Regions from separate parts of the Litchfieldella rifensis genome, predicted to be linked through region 1. Evidence: riboswitches for the same ligand, from Rfam matches in the RefSeq annotation. Region 1 holds a riboswitch; the other holds the start of a gene.
What was found. Region 1 has a riboswitch for thiamine pyrophosphate ahead of ACFOEV_RS20640 (sodium:solute symporter family transporter). Riboswitches for the same ligand answer to the same signal wherever they lie in the genome.
Positions count from the first base shown of each region.

Region 2: linked by a shared signal. The riboswitch ahead of thiC (phosphomethylpyrimidine synthase ThiC) and the one ahead of ACFOEV_RS20640 (sodium:solute symporter family transporter) in region 1 are both predicted to bind thiamine pyrophosphate.

Region 1 is NZ_JBHRUG010000048.1:191,327-201,151, forward strand. It holds gene ACFOEV_RS20620 (LysR family transcriptional regulator) at 1-180, opposite strand, end outside; gene ACFOEV_RS20625 (CoA-acylating methylmalonate-semialdehyde dehydrogenase) at 421-1,920, shown strand; gene ACFOEV_RS20630 (hypothetical protein) at 1,991-3,700, opposite strand; gene ACFOEV_RS20635 (hypothetical protein) at 4,020-4,694, opposite strand; TPP riboswitch at 4,848-4,962, shown strand; gene ACFOEV_RS20640 (sodium:solute symporter family transporter) at 4,952-6,328, shown strand; gene ilvD (dihydroxy-acid dehydratase) at 6,476-8,164, shown strand; gene ACFOEV_RS20650 (hypothetical protein) at 8,180-9,739, shown strand; gene ACFOEV_RS20655 (PhnE/PtxC family ABC transporter permease) at 9,740-9,825, opposite strand, start outside.
Region 2 is NZ_JBHRUG010000002.1:183,973-193,797, reverse strand. It holds gene ACFOEV_RS01445 (GTP cyclohydrolase II) at 1-467, opposite strand, end outside; gene ACFOEV_RS01440 (RibD family protein) at 555-1,418, shown strand; gene ACFOEV_RS01435 (hypothetical protein) at 1,524-2,417, opposite strand; gene ACFOEV_RS01430 (glycosyltransferase family 4 protein) at 2,414-3,508, opposite strand; gene ACFOEV_RS01425 (6-pyruvoyl trahydropterin synthase family protein) at 3,505-3,903, opposite strand; gene ACFOEV_RS01420 (zinc-dependent alcohol dehydrogenase) at 3,930-4,907, opposite strand; gene ACFOEV_RS01415 (CDP-alcohol phosphatidyltransferase family protein) at 5,098-5,844, shown strand; TPP riboswitch at 5,985-6,116, shown strand; gene thiC (phosphomethylpyrimidine synthase ThiC) at 6,203-8,092, shown strand; gene ACFOEV_RS01405 (PQQ-dependent sugar dehydrogenase) at 8,388-9,578, shown strand; gene ACFOEV_RS01400 (IclR family transcriptional regulator) at 9,689-9,825, shown strand, end outside.

The DNA.
Region 1 (9,825 bases):
GGTGAGCCGATAGCCATGGGTGCTACGCTCGAAGAGCTGGGTGTTGAGTTTCTGTTCGAAGCGCCGGGTGCGCCGCGACAGGGTGGAATGGTCCAGTCCCAGGCGCCGGGCGGCGTCGGTGAGGCGTTCGCTTCGCGCCACCTCGAGAAAGACCTGAATATCCTGCCAGTCCAGTGTCATCGCTGTCTCGTCTTGGCGGGGCTTGTCTTTGTGCGGTTTTGCACAAGCAATGTGCTGCGCTGCCCGTTGTATGTCAATCGGCCCCCTGACTACACTCGAAATGTCCATATTCTTCATGTCGGCCTTGCCGGCGTGCACATGACGTTCACGTTGGGATAATAAGCACAATGTTCGGGTCATTATTTACAGGGCGGCGGGATGCGTCCGCTCCTGGACAGACCCGCCAGAGGAGTCGCCATCATGTCAGTCAGAGAAATCCCACTGTATATCGACGGCCAGGCCGTGCCTTCCCAGAGCGGTGAGTGGCGCGACGTGGTCAACCCGGCCACCCAGGAAGTGGTCTCCCGGGTGCCGTTTGCCACCGCGGAAGAGGTCGACCGCGCCGTGGCCAGCGCCAAGGAAGCCTTCGCGACCTGGCGCAAGACGCCACTGGGCAAGCGCATGCGCATCATGCTCAAGTTCCAGGCGCTGATTCGCGAGCATACCGGAGAGCTTGCCGCCCTGATCACCGAGGAGCACGGCAAGACCCTGCCCGATGCCGAGGGTGAGGTGGGCCGCGGCCTGGAAGTGGTCGAACATGCCTGCTCGATCACTTCGCTGCAGCTCGGGGAGATCGCCGAGAACGCTGCCAGCGACGTCAACGTCTACTCCTTGCACCAGCCCTTGGGGGCGGGGGCCGGGATCACGGCCTTCAACTTCCCGGTCATGCTGCCGTGCTTCATGTTCCCGCTGGCCATCGCCACCGGCAACACCTTCGTGTTGAAGCCCTCCGAGCAGGATCCAAGCTCGACCATGCGCCTGGTCGAACTGGCCCATGAAGCGGGCGTTCCCGCCGGGGTGCTCAACGTCGTCCACGGCGGCCCGGACGTGGTCAACCAGATCTGCGATCACCCCGACATCAAGGCGCTGTCGTTCATCGGGTCGACCCCGGTGGGCACGCACATCTATAACCGGGCGGGTGCCGCCGGCAAGCGCGTGCAGTCGATGATGGGCGCCAAGAACCACTGCGTGATCATGCCCGATGCCAACCGCAGCCAGGCCATCAACAACGTGCTGGGTTCTGCTTTCGGTGCCGCCGGGCAGCGCTGCATGGCCAACTCGGTGGTGGTATTGGTGGGCGAGGCACACCAGTGGCTGGACGATATCGTCGAAGGCGCGCGGGCGATGAAGGTCGGCCCCGGTACCCAGCGCGATGCCGATCTCGGCCCGCTGGTCTCCAAGGCGGCGCGTGAGCGGGTGCTGCGTCTGATCGGCGTCGGCGAACAGGAAGGCGCCACCCTGGCGCTCGACGGCCGTGGCATCAGCGTCGAAGGTTATCCGGACGGTAACTTCGTCGGCCCCACCGTGTTCAGCGACGTGACCGCGGAGATGACCATCTACCGCGAGGAGGTCTTCGGCCCGGTGCTGTGCGTGGTGAGCGTCGAGACCCTGGATGACGCCATCGCCTTCATCAACGCCAACCCCAATGGTAACGGTACCGCGATCTTCACCAATTCCGGCTGGGTGGCGCGGCGCTTCGAGGCCGATATCGACGTCGGCCAGGTGGGGATCAACGTGCCGATCCCGGTGCCGGTGGCCTACTTCAGCTTCACCGGTTCGCGCGGCTCCAAGCTCGGCGACCTGGGCCCCAACGGCAAGCAGGCCATCCAGTTCTGGACTCAGACCAAGACCGTGACCGAGCGCTGGTTCGAACCGGAGAACATCTCCAGCGGCATCAATAGCACCATTTCCTTGCATTGATCCCGACGCGCAGCACGGCACGTGGCCCCGTCTCATCCGAGGCGGGGCCGCTTTGTCTCAAGGGACGGCACTAACGCTCTGGCACCCCGAGAGTGGCGAACAGCTCCGCGAGTTCCGGGGCTTCCCGCTGGGCCCCCAGGATGGTGGGGTCCATCACCGAGAAGCGGCCTGCACAGGCTCGCAGGTACACCTTTCCGGTCGCCTCGTCGACAAAGCGGACCTCCGGCACCTTGGCGATGCATTGCTTGAGGAAGGCGCAGTTCCTGCCGATTGCCAGGCTGTCATCGTCGGGATAGACCTCCGCCGGGCATGTCGCCAGGGTGTTGATCTTCTTGTAGCGGTCGATGTTGACCAGGCCCAGGGGAGCCAGGATGTGGAGGACTTCGCGGGTGCCATAGGCGATGGTCGTCGGCGGAGTGTGCTTGGGGACGCCATTGTCCAGGAAGCGGTACTCGAGCCGGGGGTGCCGGCTGTCCAGCCACTTGAAGAGCAGCTTGGGCATGCCGTCATAGGCCTCCACGCAGTGCCCCAGGAAGTCCTCCACCGCCTTGTACCGTCCCCGCGTCAGGCCACGCTCCCAGCCGCGCTCCACCGTCGCCTCAGGCGGGGTGACGATGAAATAGAAGTACATGGTGGCGACATGTTTCGCATAGGTGGCATCCAGGAGCTGCGGTACCCTGTCCAGGGAGAAGCTGTCGAAACGGAACCGGTCGATCAGCAGGTGCGGAATGGAGCGGTCCCGCTGGGCCTTGTCGCGGATGTGGCGGTCGAGCTTGGCATCGATGAGCTTGACCTCCTTGCCGGCCAGGCGGCCGGCATACTTGTAGGCGTCGCCCAGGGCATCATAGTCGAGCAGGAGGCGGCGCCAGATGTCGGGAGAGATGGTGCCGTACTGGTCCGCTTGGATGCCCAGGTCCCGCAGGGTGTCCTTCAGGAAGGGGCGCAGGGAACTCTTGCCAGCCGCCGAGGCCCCCTTGAGGCTGATCAGGACCGGCTCGCTGGCACAGGGGAGCCGGCCGTAGCCCTCGACTTGCATGGCCCGCGCGACATGGGGCGCGATCTTCTGGCCGAGGTGGCGGCTGCCGAAATCGTTGCATACATGCTGGGTGATCAACCTCGCCAACAGTTCCCGGTCCACCCCGATATGGCCCTGGCTGCTGCCGATCGAATTCAGGACACGGTAAGTGCTCTTGTAGATGGCCCGCTCCAGTTCGGCTCGGGCGGCCAGCCCCGTGTCCTTGATACCCCGGATCACGTCATGATGCCGTTCCTCGATGGACCGGTGGTCCGTCTGCTGTCGCGGGGTACGGCGTTTGCCAAACCACCGGGACAGGAAGGAGCCTGGCTCGGGATCGACCTCCGTCGGTTCGGGAGCGAAGGCCGCGGCGAGGATGTCGCCCACCCGGCCGTGTATCTCGTCATACAGCCGGGCATACTCCTGCCGAAGCGCCGGCAGGTGGGGGGCCAGGTAGTCGGACAGGATCTTGAGGGCGATGCTGCGAAAGTGCTGCCCCAGGAGCTCTTCTTCTTCACCCTCGAGGACCACGACATCGGCCGTCACCTGCACGATCAACTCGTGCAGCACCAGGCGCTCCGCCCGGAACGCGACCAACTCCTCTTCCGCGAGCCCGGTGAGGGCTCTCAGCTCGGGGATGTCGTCAAGGCGGGAATAGACGTTGGCGGTGTGATGAATCGTCTCCAGGGCCTGGTAACGCCTGGGCAGGTCGGCCTCCAGGCCGGGGTTCCACGCCGAAAACTCGGGACCAGCTCGATCGGGCATACCGGTAGTCCATGCCTGCTGCGTCGTGTCGGGGCTTGACGAGGGGCTCGTCGGGCACCGCTTCGCGAGCCTTGCCGCCCCCATGCAGCGATAGTGGCCGACCTGGCCTCGTGGGGCAATCCCCGCGGGAGGTTGATCGCTGGGGGCTGGACAAGAATATTGACGTTAATTGATAGCCTCGACGACATCCGGGATATCGGCGCGGTGGCCGGCTTCTGCGGCATGTCCAATCGCGTGGTGAGCTATACAGCACGCCCCCAACGCCGAGTTCTGCTTAGTGGGACGCGAGTGCCGAAGGAATAGTGGCCTATGGACCGGTCTACGCCAGGTGCGTCTTCAGGCACTCCAGCAGCGGTTCCAGTTCGCCCTCATGCACGATCAGTAGCGTCTGGCCGGGGTCTTGCGTCTCGACGGGGGTGACGATGGCGAATTCGCCTTCTTCCAGGTGGAATTCGTGGATCTCGCGGAGGCCATCGGGGGTTTCGCAGCGGACCGAGCGGTAGCTGTCGTCTTCGCCGTAGGTCAGGCGGTGGTAGACCTTGAAGAAGGTGTAGAGGTAGAGCCCGTGTTCGAAGACCGGCCAGCGTGCCGGGTTGTCCCGGGTTTCGTCATCGATGTCGAGCCCCTGGTCACGGGCCTTGGCGATGGCGATGTCGCGGGGTTTGGCCAGTAGCGAGGTGGCGTCTTTCGGCAGCGGCACGAGCCCGGTGATGGCCTGCTGGTAACGATTGGCCACTTCATGAAGGTCGTCGAGGCTGGCGATGATGTGATCGCTGTGCTGCAGGTCGTCCGGTTCGGAGCTGCCGTTTTCCCAGCCATGAATCACCTGGAGCCTGAGGCGCCCAGTGGCCAGCGGTTGTTGTAGCAAGGCCTTGAGGGCGATATCGAGGTGGAGCTGACGCTCCAACACCTCATTGTCGAACGCGGTGTACGGCTCGGCGAAGATGACATGCAGCCGACCCCTGGCGTGCTCTTTGGCTTCGGTATAAGGCATGGCCGCCTCGAATGATGATTATTAGCATGCTTTAGTATGGCATGCCCGGTCGTCAATGAAAGGTTACGCAGCCTTTACAGTCAACGCTGTACACTCGATGATGAATACATGGCGGCCTCAGGGCCGGCATGACAACTCCCGAATCCCAACACTCATTGTCGCCAGGGGAGTCCCTTGCCTGCGGGCCGGGACTGAGAGTGCGCCAACGCGCTAACCCTGGAACCTGATCCGGTTGATACCGGCGGAGGAAGTGCGACATGCCTTACCTGACCCCTGCCGTGCTGGGCGCGGCATTGCTGCTGTTTGCCGTGCTCGGCGTGCGTGCACGGCGCGTGGGTGGCCAGCTCGACGACTATATCACCGCTCGCAATTCCCAGACCGCCTCGACCCTGGGGCTGTCGTTCCTGGCCTCGGGCATGGGGGCCTGGATCCTGTTCGCGCCGCCGGAAGTCGGCGCCTTCGTGGGCCCGGTGGCGTTGGCCGGCTATGCGATCGGCGCCGCCCTGCCGTTTGTCGTCTTCGCCGCCTGTGGGCCGGCGATTCGCCGCTACCTGCCCGAGGGGCGCAGCATCGGCGAGTTCGCCCAGCGTCGCTATGGCGTGGGGGTGCGCCGTTACGTATCGCTGATCTCGGTGCTGTACATGGCGGTGTTCCTGGCCGCCGAACTGACCGCCATCGGTTCCATTACCGGTCTGCTGTCCGAGATGCCGGGCAGCGTGGCGGTGGTCGGCGTGGCGGTGACCACACTGCTGTACACCGCCTGGGGTGGGCTGCGCGCGAGCCTGGCCACCGATCGCTGGCAGGCGTGGTTGCTGATTGCGCTGCTGGGGGTGGTCGGCTGGGTGGGCTGGCAGCGCTTGCCGGCGCTGCCGGCCGATGCCGCGCTGCCGTCGGCGCCCACCGGTAGCGCCCTGGGTGTGGCGCTGACCCTGGTGATCGCGGTCACCGCGGCAAACCTGTTTCATCAAGGCTACTGGCAGCGGGTGTGGGCGGCCAAGAGCGGCCAGGCATTGGGACGCGGTGCGGCCCTGGGTGGGCTGGTCACGGTGCTGGTGGTGGCCGTGGTCGGCGGCCTGGGCATTGTCGCGGCGATGAGCGGCGTGAGCCTGGGCGAACCGCCGATACCGTTCTTTGCGTTGCTCAGCGACGCCCCGCGCTGGCTGATGCTGCTGGCCCTGGTGCTGGCGGTCACGCTGGTGGCTTCCAGCGTGGACACCCTGCAGAACGGCATCGCGTCACTGGCGGTCAGCGAGGGCGAAGAGAGCATCCGCCGGATCTCGCTGGCGGCAGCGCGCTGGATCACCGTGGCGCTGATGGTGCCGGTGGTGATCGTGGCGTTGCAGAACCTGTCGGTGTTGCGGCTGTTCCTGATCGCCGACCTGCTGTGTGCCACGGCGGTCGTGCCGGTGCTGATGGGATTGTGGCCGCGCATGACCACGCGTGCGGCGGTGTGCGGTGGCCTGGCTGGCCTGGTCGGTGCCGTGCTGCCGGGATGGGTGACCCAGGGCAGCCTGAGCGCCGGGATTCTGGCCGCCAGCTTTCCCGGCGGCGTGCCGACCCTGGGGCCCTTCCTTGGCGCACTGCTCGCATCGACCCTGGTCAGTCTGCTGGTGGCCGGGTGGCCCCGGCGATGACAGGGTCGGCCTGACGCCGCTCGCCCATGCGGTTTGCAAGGCCCGCCCGCGGCGCCCACTATTTCAGGGGATTGCCATCGGAATGGCCGAGCCATCCGAATGACTAAGCCGAATGACAAAGCGAATGACAAAAGAGAGGGCCGTCTCATGAGCGAGAAACCACAGGACCCACGTCGCCGCTATTCCAGCCCGGTGGTGGACGGTGTGGGCAAGTCGGCCAGCCGCGCCATGCTGCGTGCGGTGGGGTTCACGGATTCCGACTTTGCCAAGCCGCAGGTGGGGATCGCTTCGACCTGGAGCCAGGTCACGCCCTGCAACAGCCATATCGATGGCCTGGCCGAGGAGGCCCGTGCCGGTGCCGATGCCGCCGGCGGCAAGGGGGTGATCTTCAATACCATCACCATTTCCGACGGCATCGCCAACGGTACCGAGGGCATGAAGTACTCGCTGGTATCGCGGGAAGTGATCGCCGACTCGATCGAGACCGTGGCCGGTTGCGAGGGGTTCGACGGCCTGGTGGCGATCGGCGGTTGCGACAAGAACATGCCCGGTTGCCTGATGGGGCTGGCGCGCCTCGATCGCCCCAGCGTGTTCGTCTACGGCGGCACCATCCTGCCCGGCGAGAACCATACCGATATCGTCTCGGTGTTCGAGGCGGTGGGCGCCCATGCCAAGGGCGACCTGGATCTCATCGAGGTCAAGCGTATCGAGGAGACGGCGATTCCCGGCCCGGGGTCCTGTGGCGGCATGTATACCGCCAATTCCATGGCCTCGGCCATCGAGGCGCTGGGCATGAGCCTGCCGGGCAGCTCGGCGCAGAACGCCGTCTCGCAAGACAAGCGCGACGACTGCCGCGCCGCCGGGGCGGCGGTACTCGAGCTGCTCGAGGGCGACATCAAGCCTTCCGACATCATGACCCGGGAAGCCTTCGAGAACGCCATCACCGTGGTCATTGCCCTCGGCGGCTCCACCAACGCCGTGCTGCACCTGATCGCGATGGCCAATACCGTGGGCGTGCCGCTGTCGCTGGAGGACTTCACGCGGCTCGGCAAGCGGGTGCCGGTGGTGGCCGACCTGCGCCCCAGCGGCCATTACATGATGAGCGAGCTGGTCGAGATCGGCGGCATCCAGCCGCTGATGAAGACCCTGCTCGACGCCGGCCTGCTGCACGGCGACTGCCTGACGGTGACCGGCAAGACGCTGGCCGAGAACCTGGCTGGGGTGGCGCCCTATCCCGAGGGGCAGCAGATCATCGCGCCGCTGGATGCCCCGCACAAGGCCGAGAGCCACCTGCGCATCCTCTACGGCAACCTGGCCCCGGAAGGGGCGGTGGCCAAGATCACTGGCAAGGAGGGCACGCGCTTCAGCGGCAGTGCGCGGGTGTTCGGCTCCGAGGAGGAGGCCCAGGCGCGCATCAACGACGGCACCGTGGTCGCCGGCGATGTCATCGTGATCCGCTATGAAGGCCCGAAGGGCGGCCCCGGCATGCGCGAGATGCTGACGCCCACCTCGGCGATCATGGGCCGCGGCCTGGGCAGCGAGGTGGCGTTGATCACCGACGGCCGCTTCTCCGGGGGCAGCCACGGCTTCGTGGTGGGCCATATCACCCCCGAAGCCTTCGATGGCGGCCCCATCGCGCTGGTGCAGGACGGCGACGAGATCACCATCGATGCCGTGGCCGATACCATCGACGTGCGGGTCAGCGACGAGGAACTGATGCGTCGCCGCGCCGCCTGGCGACAGCCCGCACCGCGCTATACCCGCGGCGTACTGGCCAAGTACGCACGGGCGGTGAGTTCGGCCTCCACCGGTGCGGTGACGGATCTGCCCGAGTAGAGAGGAGTGGCCAGCATGGTTACCGCTGTCGGGCGAAGCAGGGCTTTGGGCCTGGTGCTTGCCGGGCTGTTGCTGGGTGGCTGTGCGGCCGGGCCCGAGTGGCGTGACAGCCTGGTCCCGTCTGTCGCCGAGCATCGCACCTGCTTGGCGCTGCTGACAGCGGTCGACGAGACGGTAGCGGAGGCGGGGGTGACCGACGCCGCTGCCGCTCCCGTCGCTGACTTCCCCTACCTGCGCATCGACCGTTTCCTGGCGAGCTTCACTGGTGAGTTGAGCGAGGCGGATGCGTTCGAGGATTGGGTCTGGCGCCTTCGCGATCTCGATGCCGAGGCCCGCCAGGTCGAGATCGCCAACCTGCCGTCCGAGGAGCGCTCAGCACTCGTCAGGCGTTTCACCGAACCCCACCTGGCCGACGCCGCGAATGCCTGCGGCGACCGACTGGTGCGCAGCGAATTGCTGAGCGGCCGGGAGCAACCGCGCCAGGCGCTACTGAGCGCCGCCGAGGCGCCCAGCCATTATCGCACCGTGGCCCGCGCCATGGGGCTGTACCCGGTGACCGGCATCGGCATGGCGATCGGCTATGCGCACTGGCAAGGCGAGCATCTGGACTCCTTCACCCTGGACTATTCTGACAGCCTGAACCATGCGGACGCACCCCTGCGGCGCTATGAGCCGGCCCTGGACGACGTGCCCGATGCCGAGGCGGTGGCGGACATCGTGCGTTCGGTACCGCGCAGTCCACTCGGTATCCCCGCCCTGGACGACGAGTCGCTGCTGCGGCTTGCCGCGCACTTCGCACCGGTCTTCGACATCGAGACCCGTAGCCGTGATGACCGACCGGGAACGCCCTATTGGCGCCAGGGGGCACGCGACGTGATACCGGCGGTCGATGTCGAGCATCCCCTCGCTCATGTGCGTCTCGCGTATACCCGTTTCGATGAGGCGGTGCTGCCGCAGATCGTCTACACGATCTGGTTCCCTGCCCGGCCTCGGCAGCACGCCTTCGATCTGCTCGGTGGGCGTCTCGATGGTGTCATCTGGCGGATCACTCTCGGGGAAGACGGCGAGCCGCTGATCCACGACAGCATTCATGCCTGTGGCTGCTATCACATGTTCTTTCCGGTGCCGCCGGTCCGGCGGGTCGCCGTGCCGGAGGACGATGACATTCGCGAGGCCCCGCTGGTGCCGGCCGAGGCACCGCGGCCGGCGCCGGGGCAGCGTTTGCACGTGCAGTTGGACGATGTCAGCCACTATGTGACGAATCTGGGGGTCGACGGGAACGAGGTGCCCGAGTCCCGACCCTATGCGCTGCGCCTGGTCACCCAGCCCCCTGAATACGGGGCTCGCTCCCTGGCACTGCCCGACGGCGGGCGGCGCAGCCTGTTCGGTCCTTCCGGCATCGTCCCGCACTCCGAGCGCCGCGAGCGTTTTCTGCTGTGGCCGGCGGGGATCGAGAGCCCGGGAGCCATGCGCCAGTGGGGCACCCATGCCACCGCCTTCGTCGGCAAGCGTCATTTCGATGATCCCTATCTGTTCCAGCAGGCCTTCGAGCGTGAGGAGCCGGCAGCCCCCTGATCACGGCTCGCAGTTGGCGGTATGGCGCAGTCTCAGCCCGGTGCGCAGGCGGCGGGCGAGGATATCGACGCCGATATTGAGCAGGG
Region 2 (9,825 bases), on a different contig from region 1:
TCGGCAGCCGCCACTGCCAGCAGGCTCCCCTCCTCCACCAGCCCTCGTACCCGGGCCTTCGCCTGGTCCGGCACCCGGGCCGTCAGCGCCGCGGGAATCAGCAATGCTCGGCGCATCAGGGCCAGTGCGGCGCGGTCAGCCAGGCCGGCACGTTCCGGCGTCTGGAAGAGCCGGAGCCGGCGGAGCTCGGCACCGAAGGCCAGGGCATTCAAACGCTGCAGGTTCAAGGGGGCTTCCTGCGTCAACGGCAGGCGTGCCGCCTCCGCCGCGACCGACTCGCCCAGCAAGGCCAGGCGATGACGACTGACCACCAGTGCCGGCGCTTCGCCGGCTGTCGCGACCAGGTGGTCGAGTACCCCGTCTTCCACGCCCTCGACGGGCTGGACCAGTACCTCGTGATCGCCGTCGCGCAGCAACACCGGGAGGCCGCGGCGAATATCGAAGATGGCACGTTCGATCTGGTGCATGGGCGTCTCCTCTCAGGCCGGGGCGGGAAGTTGTGCTTCGTGGGCGAACTGCGCATCATGTGAGGGCCGCTTCGAACCGGAGGCCGCATGTCCCACACGTCGTACGATGCCTCGCTGCTCGAGGCAGTCTGGTCCTGTGTGTGTCAGGCACGCGAGCTCGACTGGTCTGCAACGACCGTGTTGCATCTCGCCGCCCAGGGCATCCCTCTGACTCTCGAACGCGGCGGCATCTGGCATGCCGAGGCGCCGCTGCCTGCCGAAGCCCGCGACCTGCTCGACTGCCTGCTGCCGCTGGTGGCCGATACCGGCCCCGTGGTGATCGCGCAATTGGGGCAGAGCCTGGACGGGCGCATCGCGACGCTGAGCGGGCACTCGCATTACGTGAATGGCCTGGCAAGCCGTGTCCACCTGCACCGCCTGCGGGCCTTGGTCGATGCCGTGCTGGTCGGCGCCGGCACCGTGGCCGCCGATAATCCGCGGCTCACCGTGCGCCATGTCCGCGGCCGCCATCCGCAACGCGTGGTGCTCGATCCCCGCGGGCGCGTGCCGGTCGATCGCCATGTCCTGCAGTGCGGCGAGGCCCCGACCCTGCACTTGATCGGCGATGGCGTGGTGCCTTGCGCGCCAGTCGGCGAACATGTGACGCGGATGACGATGCCGGTGACGGCGTCCGGTATCGAGCCCCGTGCCATCCTTGAGCGGCTGGCGAGCCGGGGTCTGAAACGGGTACTGATCGAAGGCGGCGGGATCACCGTGTCGCGGTTCCTGGAAGCCGGTGTCGTGCAGCGCCTCCACCTGTTGGTGGCGCCGCTGCTGATCGGCTCCGGGCGCGCGGGCCTCGACCTGCCCCCCATCGCCACTCTCGATCAGGCGCTGCGCCCCGCCACGCGGCGTTTTCCCTGTGGCGACGACACCCTCTTCGATCTCGACCTGACCACCTCGCTCACCTGACGGCGAGGCAGGCGGTGCGCCATGGCGATACCACAGGTGCAGCGTCGTCGGCAGCACCAGACCGGCGCCGTCACACGACACTTGCCACCTCCGGCGCATCATCGTTCAGGTCCTTCCCGGTGCCGGTGAATGAGGAGGTCGGGCGAAGATATCGACATGTCCGACCCGGACACCCAGGCGGCCCGCCGCCAGCGCGGTGTGGCGCCGCCCATGCCAGGCAGCCAGACGCGCTGGCGACATCGATGCCTGCTCGGTAGCGGCGTCCCGCCAGCCGTCCAGCACGGCGCCGGCGAGTTCCTGAGTGACGAGAGCGCCGGGTGGCAGTACCCAGGGGCTGGACGCCAGTTCCACGACATAGCCACGACGCAGGAAGGCCTCGTGCAATGCCTGGGGCGCCTCACCGCCCAGGGCGACGCCCAGGCCCTTGTCACGCTGCTGGTGGGCCCGGAACAGACGCTGGACCCAACGGTCCTCGGGATCGTCGAGTACCCGGCCCCGGGCGTCGATGAAGGCCCAGTGGCCATCGACGGTCAGTGTCAGCAAGGCGGCGGCTCGCTGCCGGGCGCAAGCCGCCACGAACGCCTCCATCCAGCCACGAGAGGTCAGATCGAGCAGTGCCGAGGCGCAGATCAGGTGGGCGCCTTCCCACCAGGTGGCATCGAGGCTTGCCAGATCATGCGTCCACGTTTCGACGCCGATCGCGAAACCCCGACGATCGCTCACCCCGCGGCAACGCCGCGCGGCCTGGTCGAGCAGCCCGCGATCCTGGTCGACCAGGCGCCACCGCTGCGGCCCCGGCAGGCGCGGCGCCAGGTAGCGCGAATTGCTGCCGCTTCCGCAGCCCAGGTCGATCAGCGTCAACGGGTGCCCCGGCGAGTCCTGCAGCAGCCAGTCTCCGGCCAGTTGCGTCAATCGCGGGTCGCGTGCCTGGGCGTCTGCTCGCTCGCGCAGCGCCAGCCAATCGAACGAAAAGACGCTACCGACGGCCCCCGCCTTCATGGCTGGACTCCCGGCATGTCTTCAGCATTCAAGGGGCGACGTCGCAGGGCGGCGGCGAAGGCATCGCCGGCGGCCTGCCAGTCGTGCTGGCGTTCGCGGGCGCGGCGGGCGCCACGACGCAGCCGGATGCGCAGTTCGTGATCGTCGAGCCACTGCTGCAGCGCCTCGCGCAGCGCCGCGACTTCTCCCGCCGGCACCGCCAGTCCCGCTTCGGCCGGCAAGGTATGCGCCAACGCGCCGCCGGTCGTGGTAATCACCGGCAGGCCATGCGCCAGCGCCTCGGCCACCACCATGCCGTAGCCCTCATAGTGCGATGGCAACACGAACAGATCCGCTTGATGATAGGCTTCGCCCAGTGCGTGAGGCGGCCGTTCCCCCAGCAGGCGCACGCGCTGTTGCAGGTCATGCCGACGGATGGCGGCGATCACGCGCTCGGCATGCGCGCGATCGTGCTCGAGCCCTCCGATGCAGTCGCATTGCCAGGCCCGATCGGCCAGGGGCGCCAGCGCCTCGACCAGCAGGTCGTGGCCCTTGCGTGGCGTGATGGTGGCCACGCACAGCAGACGCTGGGGGCGTGACTCATCGTGTTCGGACGCGACACTGGCGGCCAGTCCGGCCGGCTCGATGCCCGGCTCGACCACCGCGACCTTGGTGGCCGATACCGAGAAGTCCGCCAGCCGTCGCGCGGTAAAGGCACTGGTGACGATGATGCGATCGACTGCCGCCAGGGCGCGGGTCTCACTGATCGCAAAACGCGTGCGTTCGGCATCGGCAAGGCCGGTTTCATCGGCCAGGGGATGGTGAATCAGGCCAGTGATATCGAGCCGTGCCGCGTGCTTCGCCACCACCTCGGGAAGGCCGCTCATGGCCAGACCGTCGATCACCACCCGGGCGCCGTCGGGCTGACGGGCCAACGCCGCCTGCAGGGCGTCGGCCGCCACGGCATCGGGTTCGGGAAAGGCGCCGTCCAGGCCGATCACCTCGACCTGCCAGCCCCGCTTGCGCAGGGCCTCCACGATCCGTGCATCATAGACATAGCCGCCGGTGAGCTGCGCGGGGTCTCCGGCGACGATCAGGGTCAACGCCATCATAGGGCCCCCTCGTAACTGGCCCAGGCGACATGCGATTCGTGCAGGGTCACGCACATCGCCGTGAGTCCCTTGGCAGTATCGCCCAGGCGTCCGCGTTGCACGGCCTTGGCCAGGCGCTCGAAAATCACCCGGGCCATGAACTCGGTGGTGGTATTGCGCCCCCGGAACTCCTCGAGTTCATCGAGGTTGCTCAGGTGGAACTCGGCCAGTATCTCACCCAATACCTGACTGGCGAGGCCGATATCCACGATCAGGTCGTCACGGTCGAGATCCGGGCGCTTGAAAGTCACGTCGACGACATAGGTCGCGCCGTGACAGCGCTGGGCGGGTCCGAAAGTCTCGCCGTTGAAACTGTGGGCAATCATGAAATGGTCACGAACGGTCAAGCTGAACATGCAGTTCTCCAGTCCGAAAGCGGGGGCTATGGATAGCGCAGCCGGTGGCACAGCACCTCGCCGTCACCGGCAACGAGACTTGGCATGGTTTCGGGCAGGTCGTGAAAGTCGCTCTCGCCGCTGATCAGGGCATCGAGGCGCGCATCGGTCAGCAACTCGAGAGCCAATGACAGGCGCTGACGACGATCCCAGCGAGCGCTACGGGCAGGCGAAACCGTGCCGACCTGGCTCGCGCGCAGAGTCAACCGTCGGGCATGGAATCCCTCCCCCAGCGGTAGGCCCACCTCTTGTTCACCGTACCAGCTCATTTCCAGCACGCTGGCCTCCCGTCCCGCCAGCGCCAGCGCCTGGCGCAGCCCCGCCGGGCTGCCGCTGGCATGCACCACCAGATCGTTATCGCCCACTGCCTGCTCCGGCAGGCAGAACGCCACCCCCAGGACACTGGCCAAGTCGGCGCGACGGGGAGCGATATCCACCAACTGTACCCGCGTACCGGGGATACGAGCGCATAGATAGGCCGTCAACGCGCCGACGACCCCGGCACCGACCACCGCGATGCGATCGCCGATGCGTGGCCCGGCATCCCACAGGCCGTTGACGGCGGTTTCCATATTGGCCGCCAACACCGCGCGTTGTGGCGGAACACCGCCGGGCAAGGGCAACACGGCATGGGCAGGAACCACATAGCGATCCTGGTGCGGATAGAGGCAGAAGACATGCCGGCTGAGCAGCTCGACGGGGCCAGCTTCGACGATCCCGACATTGGCATAGCCATATTTGAGAGGACCGGGAAAGTCTCCCTCCTGGAAGGGCGCACGCATGCGCTGGTATTCGCTGGTCGGCACCCGGCCAGCGAATACCAGCGATTCCGTGCCGCGGCTGATGGCACTGAACCGAGTCCTGACCAGTACCTCATCATCGCGCGGCACCGGCAATGACTCGTCGCACAGGGCGCCATGGCCGGGGGACCGGATCCAGAATGCCTTGGCGAGTATCGGGGGCATATCACTTTCCTTGTGCAACGACATCTCAACATCTCGACTCGCGACGATGGTGAGAAGTTCAGTTCTTGTACAATATCAATACCAAAAATATATCACGCATCACTTTTTGGCACCGACGTTGCACTGGCCTATGCTAATTACATTGCAGTCACTCTCTCAGCATAGTCGGGGTCGTTCCCGGGAGTCCTCGATGCACGAGCCACCGACGCGGCCCGCCGCGCTTCCCTGGCGAGATCATGTTCCCCTCCTGCTGGAACTGGCCTCGGGCCTGGCGATCACGATCGCGACGATCGAGGCGCTGCGCAGGGGTTTGGCGGCCCCGCCCGGCATGCAGTACGGCGCCGGGCTGATCTACGTGGCGATGGCGTTCGTCATTCTTCGCACCTTCCCCGACCGCTGGCTGGGGTGGGCCAATCGCATCACGCTGTTGCGGGTCGCCCTGGTGGCCGTCATGACCGGAACCCTGTGGTTTCCCGAGTTCCTGGAGCAGCATGCCACCGCCATGGTGGTGCTGGCCTTGACCATCCTGCTGCTCGATGGCGTCGACGGTTGGGTCGCGCGCCGGACTCACTCGGCCAGCGCCTTCGGCGCGCGCTTCGACATGGAAATCGATGCTGTCTTCATCGTGGTGCTGTGCGCCGCGCTGCTGGTACTCGACAAGGTCGGCCCCTGGGTATTGGTCATCGGCGCCATGCGCTACGCCTTCATCGCCGCCGGCTGGCGCTGGGCCTGGCTGCGCGTCGAGTTGCCCGATAGCCGTCGCCGCAAGGTGGTCTGTGTCTGGCAGATCGTCACACTGCTCACCTGCCTGCTGCCGGACGTCGACCACAGCCTGACTTCGCTGTTGGCAGGCTTGGTCCTGCTGCTGTTGCTGGCATCCTTCGCGATTGATGTCCGTTGGCTGGCCACCGAATCCAAGCGGACGAGGTCGAATTGACCTTCGCGTGCGGGGCGCTGCGCCGGTAAGCGTCGTCAATCGCCTCCTGCCAATCTGAAATATGGGAACCATTTCCATGCTCAGAATCTACCCAGGGGCAAAAGGCTGGCAAGCCGCGCCCAACCTGCTAGACTGACGACACTCGCTTGACGGGGTGCCGGTGGAACCGGCTGAGATCGCCTTACGACACGCATCGCGCGAATGTCGTCACGGCGGGGCCCGTTGAACCTGACCTGGTTAGGACCAGCGTAGGGATCAAGCGACAAGCAGGCGCCCGATCCAACCTGCCCCTGTCCCTTCCCCGCCGGTCCTCCCTAACGACCACACACTGGCTTAATAAGGAAGGGAGAACCCTCGCATGGCAAAAACTGCCCACTTTCTCGCCGATAGCGCGCGCGTCGACGCTGCTGCCGTCCAGCCACTGCCCGGCTCGCGCAAGGTCCATGTCGAAGGCTCGCGTCCCGATATCCGCGTGCCGTTCCGCGAGATCTCGCTGTCGCCGACCAAGACCTCCGGCGCTGACGAACAGAACCCGCCGTTACTGGTTTATGATACGTCCGGTCCCTACACCGACCCGGATATCGGTATCGACCTGCGCCAGGGCCTGCCCGAACTGCGCCGCGCCTGGATCGACGAACGCGGCGATACCGAGTTCCTCGACGGCCCAACCTCGGAGTACGGCCGACGGCGCGCCAACGATCCGCTGCTGGCACCGCTGCGCTTCGACCTCACGCGCACCCCTCGCCGCGCCAAGGCCGGCAAGAACGTCACCCAGCTGCACTATGCCCGCCAGGGCATCGTCACGCCCGAGATGGAGTTCATCGCCATCCGCGAGAACCAACGCCGCCAGGCACTGGGCACCGAGGAAGTCGAACGGATACTGGGCCACCAGCACCCCGGCCAGGGCTTCGGCGCCAAGCTGCCCGAGGAGATCACTCCGGAATTCGTGCGTCGTGAGGTCGCCGAGGGGCGGGCCATCATTCCCAATAACATCAACCACCCGGAATCCGAGCCGATGATCATCGGTCGCAACTTCCTGGTGAAGATCAACGGCAACCTGGGCAATTCGGCGGTGACCTCCTCGATCGAGGAAGAGGTCGACAAGATGACCTGGGGCATCCGCTGGGGTGCCGACACCATCATGGACCTGTCCACCGGGCAGAACATCCACGAGACCCGCGAGTGGATCATCCGTAACGCGCCGGTGCCGATCGGAACCGTGCCCATCTACCAGGCACTGGAGAAGGTCAACGGCGTCGCCGAGGATCTGACCTGGGAGGTGTTCCGCGACACCCTCATCGAGCAGGCCGAGCAGGGCGTGGACTACTTCACCATCCATGCCGGCGTGCTGCTGCGCTATGTGCCACTGACCGCCAAGCGCGTCACCGGCATCGTCTCGCGCGGCGGCTCGATCATGGCCAAGTGGTGCCTGTTCCACCATCAGGAGAGCTTCCTCTATACCCATTTCGAGGAGATCTGCGAGATCTGCAAGCAGTACGACGTGGCGTTCTCGCTGGGTGACGGCCTGCGCCCCGGCTCGGTGGCCGACGCCAACGACGAGGCGCAGATGGCCGAGCTCAAGACCCTGGGCGAGCTGACCAGGATTGCCTGGAAGCACGATGTCCAGGTGATGATCGAGGGTCCCGGCCACGTGCCCATGCATCTCGTGAAGGAAAACATGGACAAGCAGCTCGAGTACTGCGACGAGGCGCCCTTCTATACTCTCGGCCCGCTGGTCACCGACATCGCCCCCGGCTACGATCACATCACCTCCGGCATCGGCGCGGCGATGATCGGCTGGTACGGCTGCGCCATGCTGTGCTACGTGACGCCCAAGGAGCACCTCGGCCTACCCAACAAGGACGACGTCAAGACCGGCATCATCACCTACAAGATCGCCGCGCACGCCGCCGACCTGGCCAAGGGGCATCCGGCGGCCCAGCGCCGCGACAACGCGCTGTCCAAGGCGCGCTTCGAGTTCCGCTGGGAAGACCAGTTCAACCTGGGACTCGATCCCGACACCGCGCGTGAGTACCACGACGAGACCCTGCCCAAGGACTCGGCCAAGGTAGCGCATTTCTGTTCCATGTGCGGGCCCAAGTTCTGCTCGATGAAAATCAGCCAGGAAGTGCGCGACTACGCCAAGGACAAGGGCCTCGAAGGTGACCAGGAAGCGGTGATGAAGGGCATGGAGGAACAAGCCGAGAAGTTCCGCGAGCAAGGGGGCGAGCTCTACAAGGAGGTGTAATGCGCCCGGCCAGTCTCTCGAAACTGGCTGAGCCACCCCGTCGACAACGCCCCCTCGTGGGGCGTTGTCATATCCAGGATGCCAGGGAAGGAACGCAAGGGTGCCTCGATGGGTCGTCTACACTGGGGACGGAACGCTGCGGTTGTAAGCAAGTCGATGATGTCACCCGGAAGGTTGTCGTCCTATCCAGGACGACCCGATTCAAGGAGTCGAAACCATGGCAGCCAACTCTCATTCTACTTGCCGTTCACATCGCCTTTGGCCCCTTCCTCAATTCGGCATATTGGCTCTTGCGTTGACAGTCTCCAGTGCTGCACTTGCCCAGGAACAGGGTGGCGACCTGCAGACGATCGATGTCGCCGGTACCGACCAACAGCTCAGGGCGCCCAAGGGCGTCCAAGTGGAAAAAGTCGCCTCACTGGACTCACCGCGAATGATCAGCATCGGCCTCGATGGCGAGATGTTCATCGGCAGCAGAAGCGGCAGCATCTACCGTTCGGTTCCCCCCTACGACCAGGCCACCTCTCTCGCCGAAATCGGAGACCTTCCAAACAGCGTGATACAGCGTGGCAATCATCTCTACGTCGCCACCACCACGGCCTTGATGCGGGCCGATTACCAGGCCGGCGCGTCCCTCGCGGCCGATGACTTCGAGGAGGTCGCCAAGCTGCCAGGCGGGGGCGGGCACAATACTCGCACCCTGACGGTGGGTTCCGATGGCCGGATTTACCTATCCCTGGGCATTCAAGGCAATTGCTCGGATCAGTTCATCGGCGAGGGCTACGATTTTGCCGATCGCCGCGGTGGCATCATGGTGCTCGACGAAAGCGGCGACTCGCCACAATGGCGACCCTATGCCACCGGTCTACGCAACCCGGTCGGGCTGGCCTGGAATCACGAAGGCGTTCTCTTTGCCACCAACAACGGCCCGGATCATTGGGGTTACGAGCTGCCGCGAGAAGTGGTGGTGCGTACCGAGGAAGGCAGTTTCCACGGCATGCCCTGGTTCCAATGGGTAGAGGGAGAATATCGCCGCGACGACTGCGTCAATAGCGAGCCACCTCAGTCAGCGGACACCATTCCGGCGCCAGCCGCCACCCTGCCGGCACGCAGCGCCCCCTTGGGAATGGACTTCCTGCCCGAGGGCAATGGCCTGGCACTGGATGCCGTGATCGCCGTACACGGCAGTTGGGCGACCCTCCCCGATGGCAGTGCCTCCGGCGACCCGGCGACACGCCGTGAACCGAAAATCGTGGGAATTACTTTCGATGGCCAGGGTCAGGGAGAGGTCAGCGAACTGCTGAGCGGCTTCCAGAACGAACAGGGACGGCGTTGGGCACGTCCCGCCGGCATCGCCTTTGCGCCGGATGGTGCGCTCTATTTCACCTCCGATAGCGGCAACACCGGGCTCTATCGGGTGACCTTCGACGGCGAGCCGGTGGGTGCCGACACTACCCTCGATGAAGTGCCTCAAGGCGACGAATAAGAGATCCATCGGGTTGCCACCAACCCGATGGGCAAGATCTCACTATACGAGACGAACTTCCGATTTTATCTCGCTATGCTGTGGTCTGGTTCATCGACCCGTGACACGACATGACGTCCGATCGCCATTCCACAGCGCAAGGCCCCTCGACCCTGGTGCATGCCATGCAGGTGCTACAGGTCACCGCCGCTTGTGGCTATCGAGGGGCAAGCATCGATGACTATCTGGATGCGATCGATCTCAGCCG